3 regions of the Noviherbaspirillum sp. genome follow, and region 1 is predicted to be linked to each of the others. Evidence: predicted binding sites of a transcription regulator. Region 1 holds the regulator's gene; each other region holds the start of a gene.
The links. The regulator LexA, encoded in region 1, represses DNA repair genes until DNA is damaged. The targets are predictions, from matches to a motif close to ACTGTATNNNNATACAGT.

Region 1 (4,734 bases):
GGCTGCCTTGACCGCCGTATTGAGCATGGGATGCATAGAGGTTCCGTTAAAATGGCGGCACCGTAGCCTTCTGCCGCACGGAACCGCATATATCGATTAATGAGCGAAGCGGCAACGAAGGCGTGTGCCCCCGACCGCAGATAACGCTATTTTAAATGAACCTGACTCAAACTAGTACCGATCTGTCCGACCGGCTGCGCTTCGTGCTGGTTGAAACCAGTCACCCAGGCAATGTCGGCGCCGCTGCCCGGGCGATAAAGACAATGGGGTTTTCCCGCCTCGTATTGGTCAATCCGCGCTTCGCCGATGTTGCGGAACACGAGGAGGCCATCGCATTTGCAAGTGGCGCGTCGGATGTGCTGAGCGCCGCGAAGGTTGTCGGGTCGATCGAAGAGGCGTTGGACGGGTGCAATTTTGCGGCGGCCTTGAGCGCCAGGCTGCGTGAATTCTCGCCGCCAGTTCTGACGCCGCGCATGCTTGCCAGTCAATTAACTGTCGAATCAGGATTGCAGGCCGCCCTCGTGTTTGGCAATGAGCGCTACGGATTGCCGAATGGCGTTGTTGAAAAATGCAATGCTTTGATCAACATTCCGGCGAATCCGGCATATTCCTCATTGAATCTTGCTCAGGCGGTGCAGGTGCTGGCGTATGAATGCAGCATGGCTGATATCGGAACTGATACCGGCGGGTATCCTGTTTTAGCGTCCTCACCTATTGGCTTTCATGGTCAAGCGGCCAACATTGCGCAAATAGATGGAATGTATGCACACCTTGAAGAGGCACTCATTGCGATCGATTTCCTGGATCCGGATAATCCGAAAAAACTGATGCCGAGGCTGAAGCGTCTATTTTCGAGAACGCAGCTGGAAACGGAAGAAGTCAACATCATCCGCGGCATCGCTACACAGATTTTGCGAACGCGGCCGCGGTAAGGCGATTGTAAAAGCCATTAGCCCCAAGCTCGTAACAAACCAACCGCAAGGCCTTCGAGAGCAAAATCTTCTTGACCGGATGCAACCCGAATTGGCTTGAAGTCAGGATTTTCAGGCAGCAACTCGATCAGCGATCCGGTTTTCTTGTAGCGCTTCACCGTGACCTCATCCCCGAGTCGTGCGACGACGATCTGGCCATTCTTGGCGGAATCCGCCTTTTTGACCGCCAGCAGGTCACCGTCCATGATTCCGATATCGCGCATCGACAGGCCGCGTACCTTGAGCAAGTAATCCGGCTTGGCAGGGAATAGTGAAGGATCCACTGCATATGTTGCTTCGACATGCTCTTGTGCCAGGATCGGAGATCCTGCAGCCACCCGGCCGATTAGCGGCAAACTCAGTTGCATCAGTGAAGCATGGGGAAGGGACATCTGCTGGCCGCCGCGCTTTGGTGCCTCGCCTGTCGCCATGTCGAGCAGGCGGATTCCGCGCGAAGTGCCGGGTGAAATTTCGATTGCCCCTTTGCGCGCCAACGCCTGCAAATGTTCTTCAGCGGCATTGGCAGAACGAAAGCCGAGTTCAGCGGCAATCTCGGCACGGGTAGGTGGGAAACCGGTATTGTCGATGGCTTCCCTGATGAGATTCAAGATCTGTTCTTGGCGTGCAGTAAGTTTAAGCATGGCCGTATTGGCTTCCTGGAAGCGCTGTTTGTAATGACAGCCTGTATTTTTATACAGTACACACCGCTTTGCAAGCAACTTCGCAATTTCATTGAGAATCGGAGCGTTTGCGTTATATAAGGCATTGAATGCATTGAAATTTACCGGATTTCAGGTTATCATCGCCGGCTTTCCTCTTCCCACACTCGTCTTGACGCCGGGGTGGGCGATTATTCAATCTGTCCTAAGGAGATTACATGCGTCATTATGAAATCGTATTTATCGTGCATCCTGATCAAAGCGAGCAAGTGCCCGCAATGATCGAGCGCTACAAAGGTATTGTGACCACACGCGGCGGCAAAGTGCATCGCGTTGAAGACTGGGGCCGTCGCCAGATGGCTTACATGATCCAGAAGCTGGCCAAGGCCCACTATGTTTGCCTCAATATCGAATGCGACAGCGAAACGCTGGCTGAAATCGAAACCGGATTCAAGTTCAATGACGCCGTTCTGCGTCATCTGACAGTCAAGATGAAGAAGGCCGAAACTGCACCTTCGCCGATGATGAAGGCCGTGCAGAAGGAAGATGCTGTCAAGACTCAGCGAGCCGAGGCGCCGGCTGCTTAATTCGCGGCGTATTGCGGTTTGGGGAGCGTGAATCAGCTTTGCCTGGTTGCCACTATTGCCGAGCGCGATGTATTGCGCTACACCCCGGCAGGCATCCCGATCGTGTCGGCAAAACTGCTGCACGATTCGGAACAGGTTGAAGCGGGTGTACCCCGCTCGGTGACGTTTGAGATTTCTGCGCTGGCAGCAGGCGAAATCTCCGGACGGTTCAACCAGGCGGAACTAGGCAAACCTTTTCGGTTCACCGGCTTCCTTGCACGCAAAAACCGCAACAGCAAAAGTCTCGTATTCCATATTGCCGATTTCGAGGCAATCACATAGATCACTAGATACAGGAGCCAATCATGGCATTCGGTAAAAAATTCGATAAAAGCAAGCTCAAGCAAAAGCGCCAGCAGCAAAACCCGCTGTTCAAGCGCAAAAAATTCTGCCGTTTCACCGCAGCGCACGTGGAACAAGTGGATTACAAGGACGTTGATACGCTGAAGGACTTCGTTCAGGAAAACGGCAAGATCATGCCGGCACGCCTGACAGGCACCAAGGCGCATTATCAGCGTCAAGTCGATACGGCCATCAAGCGCGCTCGCTACCTTGCGCTGCTGCCGTACACCGATCTGCACAACGCGTAATTAACGGCTTGAATTAGGAGAAAAACATGCAAGTCATTCTGTTGGAAAAAGTCGTTAATCTCGGCAATCTCGGTGAAGTGGTCCGTGTCAAGGACGGTTACGCCCGCAACTTTCTTATTCCTAAGCGTATGGCCCGCCGTGCGACGGCGGCTGCAGTTGCGGAATTCGAGGCAAAGCGCGCCGATCTCGAAAAAGTCGCAGGCGAGAAACTTGCAGCTGCGCAAGCTCAAGGCGAAAAGCTGAACGGCCTGTCGGTCAAAGTTTCACAAAAGGCCGGCGTTGACGGGCGTTTGTTCGGCTCAGTAACCAACTACGACATCGCTGAAGCGCTGACTAAGCAAGGCTTCCCGGTTGAGAAGGCGCAGATCCGTATGCCGCAGGGCCCATTGAAGGTTGTGGGCGATCATGGCGTGTCAGTTGCTCTTCACACGGATGTGGTTGTTGACGTTACGATCTCGGTGGTTGGCGAGCAGGCTTAATCACTTGCAGTTCAGTAGCAAATGCAAAGAAGCCGGGATTTCCCGGCTTTTTTGTTGACCTTCTGCAAAATATTTCCAATGTTGCAGGTCAGAAAAACTCTTCAATATTCCGCCCCTTCCAACTCTTGGCAGTAGGGCGAGCAGGTATAATTCGCGCCATGAACAACCGCGCCGATCCGCAACTTGAATCCCTTCGTGTACCGCCGCATTCCATCGAGGCAGAACAGTCCGTTCTCGGTGGGCTGCTGCTGGATAACGCCGCGTGGGACCGCATCGCCGACTTTGTGCGCGATGACGATTTTTACCGATACGATCACCGTATTATTTTTCAACACATCGTCAAACTAATCAACAATACCAAGCCGGCGGACGTTATCACCGTGTTTGAGGCACTTGCCAGTTCGGGCAAGGCAGAAGAAGTCGGCGGTTTATCGTATCTGAACGCGCTAGCGCAAAATACGCCATCCGCAGCCAACATCCGTCGCTATGCTGAGATCGTTCGTGACCGCGGCGTTCTACGCAAGCTGATCACGGTTTCGGATGAAATTTCCGGACAGGCTTTCAACCCGCAAGGCAAGGAAGTCAAACAGTTGCTGGATGAAGCGGAATCAAAGATATTTGCCATCGCGGAAGAGGGGGCACGAGGTGCCCAGGGTTTCCAGGAAATCCAGCCGCTGTTGACGCAGGTAGTCGAACGCATCGACGAGCTTTACAACCGCGACAATCAGAACGAAATCACCGGCGTGCCGACCGGATTCGCCGATCTGGATCGCATGACCTCCGGGCTTCAGCCGGGTGACCTGGTCATCGTTGCCGGTCGTCCGTCGATGGGTAAGACGGCCTTCTCCATCAACATTGGCGAGAATGTCGCCATCGAAAGTGGTTTGCCGGTCGCCGTGTTCTCCATGGAGATGGGCGGCACTCAGTTGGCCATGCGCATGCTCGGCTCGGTGGGGCGTCTCGATCAGCACCGGTTGCGGACCGGGCGATTGGTTGATGAAGACTGGCCGCGGCTGACGCATGCGATTCAGAAGATGAACGATGCCCAGTTGTATATCGACGAGACCCCGGCTCTGAGCTCGATCGAATTGCGCGCGCGCTCGCGACGACTGTCACGCCAGTGCGGCAAGCTCGGCCTGATCATCATTGACTACCTGCAGCTGATGTCCGCCAATTCCGCTGGTGAAAACCGTGCGACCGAAATTTCGGAAATTTCACGAAACCTGAAGGGCTTGGCGAAAGAACTTCATTGCCCGGTTATCGCATTGTCACAGCTGAACCGCTCCCTTGAACAGCGGCCCAACAAGCGTCCGGTGATGTCGGATTTGCGGGAGTCGGGCGCTATCGAGCAAGATGCCGACGTGATTCTGTTTATTTACCGGGACGAAGTCTACAACCCGGATTCGCAG
Region 2 (4,734 bases), on a different contig from region 1:
CAGGTCGAGGCGGAGCGATTCATCCGCAACAGCGAAGAGCGCTTCCGGTCCCTGGTCACGGCAACCAGCATGATGGTCTGGACGACGACGCCCGAAGGCGCCGCCCGCGATGACTCGCCTTCCTGGCGCGCCTTCACCGGGCAGAGTCCGGAGGAATGGCTGAACGACGGCTGGCTTTCGGCGGTGCATCCGGAAGACCGGGAAAGCGCGGCGGCGGTTTTCCGGAAGTCCATTGCGACCAGAACGGTCTATGAAACCGAATACCGGCTTCGGCGCGACGATGGCGGGTACTGCTGGACGTCGGCGAAGGCGGTCCCGGTGCTGAATGCCGATGGTTCGGTGCGCGAGTGGGTGGGTGCCAACACCGATATTTCGGCGGCCAAGACCGCCACGCAATCGCTGCAGGACAGCGAAGTACGTTTCCGTACCATTATCGAAGCCATGCCCCAGATGGTGTGGTCCACCCGGCCGGACGGCTACCATGAATTTTATAACCAGCGATGGTACGACTTCACGGGTGTTCCGGTCGGTTCGACCGATGGCGAGGAGTGGGAAAACGTCGTGCATCCGCAGGATCAGGATCATGCACGGAATGTATGGCGCCACAGTCTCGATACCGGCGAGCCTTATGAAATGCAGTACCGGCTTCGCCATCATTCCGGCGAATACCGGTGGGCATTGGGCAGGGCCTTGCCGATGCGGGACGAGTCCGGCCGGATCACCCGCTGGTTCGGTACCTGTACGGAAATCCATGACCAGAAAATGGCCGAGGATGCATTGCGGGAGGCCGCCCGCAGGAAAGATGACTTTCTCGCCATGCTCGCCCATGAACTGAGGAATCCGCTGGCGCCGATCAGCGCCGCTGCAGAGTTGATGGAGATGGTGCAATTCGATAAGGAGCGCATCAAGCAGACCAGCAAGATAATCAGCCGGCAGGTACGGCACATGATGGCGCTGGTGGACGACTTGCTCGATGTGTCGCGGGTGACGCGCGGCCTTGTCACCATCGACAAACAGCCGCAGGACCTGAAGCTGATCGTGGCGCATGCGCTCGAGCAGGTCATGCCGCAATTGGATGCGAAGCGGCACCGCCTGACGATGGCCCTGGCATCCGAGACCGCGATCGTGCTCGGCGATGAGAAACGCCTGGTGCAGGTCTTGACCAACCTGCTGAACAATTCGGTGCGCTACACGCCGGAAGGCGGCGATATCGACCTTGCCATCGATGTGCAGGGGGTGCGTATCGTGTTGCGTGTGAAGGATAACGGGATCGGCATGTCGACGGAGTTGCAGCCGCGCGTATTCGACCTGTTCACCCAGGCTGACCGGAGCGCCGACCGGGCGCAGGGCGGATTGGGCGTCGGGCTTGCCTTGGTTAAGAGCCTGGTGGAATTGCATGGAGGCGAGGTGCGATGCAGCAGCGAAGGCATCGGCAAGGGAAGCGAATTCATCGTCACGCTGCCGCGCCTGGCGGAAGGACGTGTGTCCACTGAACAGGGGCCGCATCGCCGGCTCGGGAAAACGGAGAAGCCATTGCGCATCCTGGTCGTCGATGACAATGCCGATGCCGCGACGATGCTTGCGTTGTACCTGGGTGCAGTGGGGCATGAAATCACGGTAGTGCACACCTCGGCCGATGCCTTGGCGCGCGCCGCATCGACGCCCCTGGATGTGTGCATACTGGATATCGGCCTGCCCGAGATGGACGGCTATGAATTGGCGTTGCAATTAAGGGCTCAGAAGCGCACGTCGCACATCAGATTGTTCGCCGTCACCGGCTACGGGCAGGAGCAGGACCGGAAGAGAGGGAAAGATGCGGGCTTCGATCATCATTTCGTCAAGCCCGTCGACACCGCGAAACTTGCATCCATGCTGGCAGACATCACGCCGGGCGTATCGGCATAGAGCGAAACCGGGATCGCCGGGAAAACGACGATTTCAAACGGCTTGCAATCGGCAGGCCCTGGCGGAGTCACGCGTTCAAAGGCCTGTGGCATGTGAAGACGGACGGCGCCCACAGTCGCTCATCGGGGATGCGCCGTCCGGCGCGGCTATTCGATCGTCACGCCCGCTTGCTTTACAACATCCTTCATGCCGCGGTGGTCATTCTGCAGCAGCGTCGAAAACTTCTCCGGCGACATTGCCTGCGGCTCCGCACCCTGCGCGTAAATTGCCTTTTTCATTTCCGGATTGTCCAGCAACCTGTTCACTTCCGCATTGACGCGCGCCACAACTTCCCTGGGCGCGCCGGCCGGCATGAAGAATCCGTACCACGTACTGACATCGAAACCCTTGTATCCCGCTTCCGCCACGGTGGGTACGTCCGGCAGCGACGTGCTGCGCTTTGCCGAGGTGACGGCAAGGGCGCGCAGCTTGCCGGCCTTGATCTGGCTTAATGCCGATGGAACGGACGACAATGCCAGGTCCACGGTGCCGCTCATGACATCGACCAGCGCCGGGCTCGATCCCTTGTACGGCACATGCACGAGTTTGATGCCGGCAGCGGTGTTGAGCGCTTCGCCGGCCAGGTGAATGGTGGTGCCGTTCCCTGGCGAACCGTAGGGTATTGTCCCGGGCGCGGCACGTGCGGCGCTCACGACATCGGCCAGCGTCTTGTACCTGGAGTTGACGGCCGTGACGATCACCACCGGGGTGTATGCCACGTGCGCCACGGCGGTGAAGTCCTTGAGAGGATCATAGGAAAGGGTTTTATACAGCCACGGCGCAACAGCCATGTTGTCTTTCTGCCCCATCAACAGGGTATAACCGGTGGGCGCTGCCTTGGCCGCTTCGCCGACGCCGATGGTGCCGCCGGCACCGCCGCGATTCTCTGCCACGATGGTCCACTTGTTTGCTTCGGCGAGCCTGGTGGCGACCAGTCGTGACAGGATGTCCGTACCGCCGCCGGGTGGAAACGGAATGATCAGCCTGACGGTTTCCGCCGGCCAGGTTTGCGCATTGCCGGTCATGGCGGTGAAGGCAAGCGCGACGGTGACAAACGCCTTCTTCATCAGGATGCGTCGCAAAAAATTTTTTGGAGGGGCGGTGTGCGCTGTGATGGTGTACATGGAATTATTCGAGGGAGAAAAAACAATACGGACAAATGATGCTTGCCATGAGAGTTGAGTCTTGCGGGCATCTCGCCGTTGGAAAAAGAATCATTCTAATAGCAGTCATCGACATCCACATCGTCTGGCTTCTCTTGTCGATCCGGCCAATTCATTGCAGTTTCGGCAAAGCATGCATTGCACTTTGTGCATGACACATTCCGATCCCGTCAAAACGTTGCACTTCTTTTCTTGCTGCTTTTGCGTTCGAAAAATATACTGTTCACACGTACAGCATTTCCACACACCAATGTCCGAACTCATCCGCCTCGGCGAGCTGCCCACGCTCGTACCCGTTATCTGGCCAATCAAGCCGACAGCCAAAGCGGTGGACAACCCGCATTTTCCCGCGAGACGCCCGACCGCCTTGCCGTCGCCGGCCGCGGATTACGTCGAATCGGGGGTGGACCTGAATGACTACCTGGTGAAGCATCGTGTATCGACGTTCGTCTTCGACGTGTGCGGCGAATCAATGCGCCATGCCGGCATCTTCGATGGCGACAAGATCGTCGTCGACAGGTCGGCGGAAGCAGGGCACGGTGCGATCGTCGTCGTGGTGCTGAACGGCGAATACACCGTCAAGCGCTTGCATGCGCGCGGCGACGGCGTGGAGCTGCGTGCGGCGAATCCCGGCTATCCGCCGGTGTTCGTCAAGGAAGGCGAAGAGCTGGTGATTTTTGGTGTGGTCGTCGGCGTCGTGCGGAAGTTGCAGCCTTGACTGCGCGTCCGTCAGCCAACAGGTTCCCGTTCTGAAGGCTTGCGAAGAAAAAGGGAACGACTGAAAAAATGAATGTCGCCGAAGGGGAATGCGGCGATATCAATTTCACCGGTTTCAGAACGACTCAAGCCTGTCATGCCGCTTCCCGGGAAGCCAGAACCAAGGATGTCGATGCGCGGGAGCCGTCGAGCTTGAATACATTCACCACCTGCGCCAGTTGAGCCGCCTGGTCCTGCATCGACGCCGACGCCGCGGTTGCCTGCTCCACCAGCGCCGCATTCTGCTGCGTCACCTGATCCATCTGTGCGATTGCGATATTCACCTGCTCGATGCCGGAAGTCTGTTCCTGGCTTGCCGCCGTGATGTCGGCAATGATGTCGGTCACCCGCCTGACGCATTCCACGATGTTCGTCATGGTCGCGCCCGCCTGGTCGACGAGCTTGCTGCCGTTTTCCACTTTCTCAACCGATGCATCGATCAATACCTTGATCTCCTTGGCTGCCGCCGCGCTGCGTTGCGCCAGGTTGCGCACTTCCGACGCCACGACGGCGAATCCCCGGCCCTGCTCGCCTGCGCGCGCCGCTTCGACCGCGGCATTGAGGGCCAGGATGTTGGTCTGGAATGCAATGCTGTCGATCACGGAAATGATGTCGACCACCTTCTTCGACGATTCGTTGATCGCACCCATGGTATCGACCACCTGGGCGATGACTTGTCCGCCTTCGCTGGCCACTTCCGCCGCGGATACTGCCAGCGTGTTGGCCTGCTGCGCATTGGCGGCGTTCTGCTTGACGGTGGAGGTGAGCTCTTCCATCGAGGTCGCGGTTTCCCCCAGGGAGCTGGCCTGCTGCTCGGTACGTGAAGAAAGGTCCTGGTTGCCGGCGGCGATCTGCGTCGAACCGGTGGCGA
Region 3 (4,734 bases), on a different contig from region 1:
GTGCGCTGGATGGAATCACGCGGATCGCCGCGCTGTTGAAAACGCTCAATGCATGAGTGACGCGGTCAGCCCGGGACAGGATAATGCGATGGCAGGCCGTTTCACGGTTCGAGCAGGATCGCCATGCCCTTCGCCATACTCAGGCGGGATGTCGGCAGTGGATGGCTCGCGGCGAGCGTCGACGGTTTTTCCGTTGCGACGAGCTTGCGGTAAAAACTCACCATCGACGCTGCAGGCCAGCCCGCGCGATGCGTGATGATCATGCCGAGCTGGTCTGCCTCGCTTTCCTGGATCCTGGATAAGGAGGCCATGCGAATCTGGAGCGACAGGTCCGAATCCAGGCGGGACATGGTGACATCAAGGGACGTCGCCGGAAGAGGGCTGATATGGAGCACGCTGGACAGGAACTCGCGATGATGGTCTGCCACGGCATGCGCCACCTCATGGCCGATCAGCGTCGCAAGTTCACCATCGTCAAGCCGCAGCCTATGGACGAATCCACTGCCGACCATGAGCTTGCCGCCGGCCATGCAAAATGCATCGATGCCTGGATCGCTGCTGGTATGTATCTCCCAGTTCCAAGCCGCGATTTCCGGTTTGATTGCAGCAGCGGCGCGGATCAGCGAGGCGGCGATGGACTTCACCCGCCGCAGTAGTATCGGATCGTCGTCCAGTTTCCCTTGCTTTGACAAATCGACAAGCATGTCCCAGTACTTGTCGTCGCTCCTGCTGGTCACGTCGGCTTCGCTGAAGTCGAGATCCTGCCAGCGGCCCGTCTCGGGTACTTGAGCCATCGACGTTGAGCAAAGGGATGCGACGAACACAAAACAGGTCAATGCGGATCGCATCATCTTCCTCCCCGATGTTTTAATTCAGCATAGTCCAAGCCCGTGGTTTTGCTAACCAAAAAAGGAGAATGCCATGTCAAGGATGGAGGCCGGCGACGATTCCGCGCGGGGCGCCAGACAGTGTGGTCGTGTTGTTAACTCAACTGCATATTTGCGCAAAATCACATTTTGAAGTTGCATATCTTCTACACTGAATTCACACCACTCAGGAGGCGATCATGCAGAAAACGCTCCATAACAAAATTGCGTTGGGCCGCAGGTATTTCACGGCGTCCGACGATGTCAAAGAGGTGGTGCGAATGTGTGCTGGTGTCGCCGGCGCCTTCCTGATGGCGGTGCTGCTGGGGGCGGCTACCTTGTAGCCGGCTTATCCAGTGGACTTGGGCCACTGCCTGCGGTGGCGATGTCCTGTATGCGATTGGATATGCGCGTCATGATGCAGGCGCTTGCGGGTGCCCGCATGTTCATGCGAACGGATGCGGCAAACCGCTTCGCGGTCTGCCGCATAGAGTTATCCACCTGCTACCAAGTGCTTGTCCACAGGGTAGTCCACAGCCATATCCACAACCATGCCTGTCATGGCCGAATATTTAATGGAGCGTGTGGTATGCGTCCTGGATCATGCTGACTACTTCCGGCAATTCTTCCTGCGCCTCGAGGTCGGCCGGCTCATCCACTTTGGGTACATATCCCCAGCGTGACGAACGCATCATGCGTATATAGCGGGCATCCAGATCGCCGGCTTTCTTGAGGGCGTCGATCGCCTCTTTTTCGATTTCATGTACAAGCCTCCATGTAAGCACATGGCCGGCGGTACGATACCGTTCGACGATCTGGCTGACCGCGAACGACAGGCGGTGTTTTACTGCGAAAAATTCACTTCCGTTGAAGCCTTCCATTGTTTCCAAGTCCTGTTCCCTGCACTGTATAAAAACACAGTATAAATCATCCAAGCGTGCCACGTCAGACCGAATTTTCACTAGAAGATTCGCATTCTGGATTTTGTTTTTTTTCGACGACAAAGGGCATAATCGCCTTATCAATTTCAACATCCCAAGAGGTCCTTGTTGCTTTCCGCGAGCCGGGATGATTACCTGTATTGATGAAATTGCAACGTGCCGATATTGCCGACAACCATTGCCCTGCAACCACATAGACCCGTCATGACTGCCAATCCACCTCCTGCCAGAAATGTGCTGGGCGAGCCGCTGGTTCCCTGTTCCTTCGATCCGCTTACCGGATTCTTCCGCGATGGGTGTTGCAAGACCAGCCAGGAAGACATCGGAACACATGTCGTCTGCGCGATCATGACCGAGGAATTCCTGGCATTCAGCGCCAGCCGCGGCAATGACCTGAGCACTCCGGTGCCCGAGTGGGGTTTCCCCGGCCTCAAGCCGGGCGATCAATGGTGCCTATGCGCGCTGCGCTGGAACGAGGCCTATCTGGCCGGCGTCGCTCCGCAAGTCGTGCTCGAAAGCACGAATTTCAGCGCGCTCGACCATACACCGCTCGAAGCCTTGCAGCGCTACAGCCATCGTGGCTGAGCAGCATGGGGCGGAACGTTGCGCTTACGGCGTTGCCGGATTCGAGATCCAAAGCGCGTTATAGGCGACGGTGCCGTTATAGGGAACGACGTTCCCGCGGTCGATGACCGCATAGTATGTCGTCCCGTTGACCGTAATCCGGTATGCGGCGGCTCTGATGTTGGCGCTTACCCCCGCCTCCGTGAACGTATGGCCGCCCGGACTGAACGCTGCGGCCACGGTTGCGGCGGTCTCGCTATCCTCATCCGCCGTCAGGGTGCCGTCGACGTTGAGCTTAGCATCATAAGAAAACGCGCAATCCTCGTAGACCTTGAAAGACTTTCCCAGAATCTCGTCCAAGCCGACCGGTTGCGCGTTTGCTACGGTCATTGAATACGCTGACTTGAAGCCGGCTGTTCCGTCCATGCTGTTGTCCGCATTGCGGCACAGCTGAAATGCGGAGTTCCCGCCGAAGGCAATCACCTTGGTGAAATCGCCGGTGACCGCAGTTGCATTACCGGCAATGTCAAACCCGCTCATGTTTGCGGTTTTTCCGCCGACAACCATCGTTGCTGTTCCGCTACCGTTCACAGATGCAGTGCCTGTCGATGGCGGCACGATATTGGGTGAACTGAATGCCAGATAGCTGCCTGCTGCCGGAGCGGTTGTGCTCGTCACTGCGGTATTGTTGGAAGAGCTACCGCCGCCGCAGGCCGCGAGCGTCGCGACCATGGAGAAAGCGAGCAACAGGGTATTTGATTTCATCAGAAAGCCTTTTCATCGATTCAACAACTTGCCGCTGGTCTCTTGACCAGCGGCAAGTCATATAGTCTGCCGAATCGGAAAAAGGTTCCTGATGGAATGATTTTGATAGCGAATGTTTTTGTCGGAGTTGATTGCCTGCCAAGTTTCTACATTCCGACTCATTAAAAGCGGAAGTCCTTCACAGTGGCTTTCGTGCGGAGAGGAAGAGCTTTGATTTTAATCAAGCAGCTTTACATGATTAAAATCAATTACTTGAAAGAAATTGCGAAAGTTATGCACAGAGTTAAACACAGAAACTGTGGGTAACTGTCATAAGTGCAACTCGTTTGACAAATATTTGTTTGCAAAAGGTTGCTGGAGGGACCCGCATGCTAAACCTGGATGGCGTGCGGGACCTGTTTCCAAGAGAAATCAGTGATGACGTTCCTGCTTTTTGCCGCCACCTGCGCCTTCGTGGCTGTCTGCCTTGTTGTGGCTCATGGCGTCATGGCTGCTCTTGCCGCTCTGTCCGGCCATGCCGTCCACTGATTGCGCTTCGGCTTCGGTGCGGGCATTCGCCTTTCTGCGCGCGACCTGATCATCCTGCTCTGCGGCGTCGCTCTGCCCATCGAGTTGCGCAGGCAGCTTCGATGCATCGTCAGCTTGATGTTGCGTGGTATTTGTATTCGCCATGGTGTGACCTCAATTGATAAGTTGCTATGGTCATGGTAGACACCCTCGGGACAAGGAAGATTCCGACAATCCGGGCGATTGGCTGGATTCCGTACCGTTAGTCGGAGCAGGTCTCCGACGCGCTTCCGATCGCATCGCGATCGCGCCAGTAGTCTTCGATCCGGCACTTTTCGTTCTCAGGCTGCGAACCGATCACCATGCCGTTTTCCATCGCCCAGAACGTGCCGTCACCGAGTCCTTTCTACAGCCCGATCGATGCTTTCTGTTCCAGACGCCAATCGAAGCGCATCTATCCTTACGGTAACCAACGGCATCGATTTCCGTGCCGATCTGAAAGAAATAACCGGAGGATGTTTTTGTTTCATGTCATTCGGCAGCATTGTTTTCGACGACTTTTTGACGAGTGAATGAACTCCAACTGCTATTTTCGATCTTTTGGGTGTTTATTCAGGATTGATGATTCCCAGGACAAAATGATCGAAATGAAATGGTTCTATCTCGGTATGGCGATTGTGAGCGAAGTGATCGCATCCTCGGCGTTGCGTGCATCGGAGGGCTTCACTCGGCCTTTGCCGACACTTGCATTGCTGGCGGGTTACGCCATTTCCTTTTATTTTCTGTCATTGACCTTGCGCACGATTCCAATGGGTATCGCATACGCGGTGTGGTCGGGCGTGGGCATCTCCCTGATCTGCCTGATCGGATGGATCATGTTCGGTCAAAAGCTCGATATGCCGGCGATCATCGGGCTCGGATTCATCATCGCCGGCGTCATCATTCTGAACGTGTTTTCGAAGTCCGTCGGCCATTGAAAGCGCGGCCGGCCGGATCCATGGCCAAGCTCAGGCAATGCGGGGTCGTGGCGCTCGCATTCGGCTGCAACTTCACTTAGAATCCTCTTCACTCGCCCAGCAAGGGCTGATGCA

Region 2: the regulator LexA is predicted to act here: its motif matches at 3,326-3,343, upstream of V7080_RS04505 (LexA family protein).
Region 3: the regulator LexA is predicted to act here: its motif matches at 1,771-1,788, upstream of V7080_RS14620 (DUF2471 family protein).

The regions. Positions count from the first base shown of each region.
Region 1 is NZ_DAIUCO010000082.1:4,239-8,972, reverse strand. It holds gene V7080_RS11555 (inositol monophosphatase family protein) at 1-36, opposite strand, end outside; gene V7080_RS11550 (RNA methyltransferase) at 156-932, shown strand; gene lexA (transcriptional repressor LexA) at 950-1,612, opposite strand; gene rpsF (30S ribosomal protein S6) at 1,849-2,217, shown strand; gene priB (primosomal replication protein N) at 2,245-2,538, shown strand; gene rpsR (30S ribosomal protein S18) at 2,562-2,846, shown strand; gene rplI (50S ribosomal protein L9) at 2,873-3,325, shown strand; gene V7080_RS11520 (replicative DNA helicase) at 3,484-4,734, shown strand, end outside.
Region 2 is NZ_DAIUCO010000022.1:24,214-28,947, forward strand. It holds gene V7080_RS04495 (hybrid sensor histidine kinase/response regulator) at 1-1,905, shown strand, start outside; gene V7080_RS04500 (Bug family tripartite tricarboxylate transporter substrate binding protein) at 2,052-3,068, opposite strand; gene V7080_RS04505 (LexA family protein) at 3,358-3,825, shown strand; gene V7080_RS04510 (methyl-accepting chemotaxis protein) at 3,959-4,734, opposite strand, start outside.
Region 3 is NZ_DAIUCO010000119.1:197-4,930, forward strand. It holds partial or broken gene V7080_RS14605 (NAD-dependent deacetylase) at 1-56, shown strand, start outside; gene V7080_RS14610 (M48 family metalloprotease) at 102-794, opposite strand; gene V7080_RS14615 (hypothetical protein) at 1,067-1,210, shown strand; gene V7080_RS14620 (DUF2471 family protein) at 1,439-1,747, opposite strand; gene V7080_RS14625 (DUF2237 family protein) at 2,012-2,392, shown strand; gene V7080_RS14630 (hypothetical protein) at 2,417-3,136, opposite strand; gene V7080_RS14635 (hypothetical protein) at 3,548-3,808, opposite strand; gene V7080_RS14640 (DMT family transporter) at 4,291-4,620, shown strand.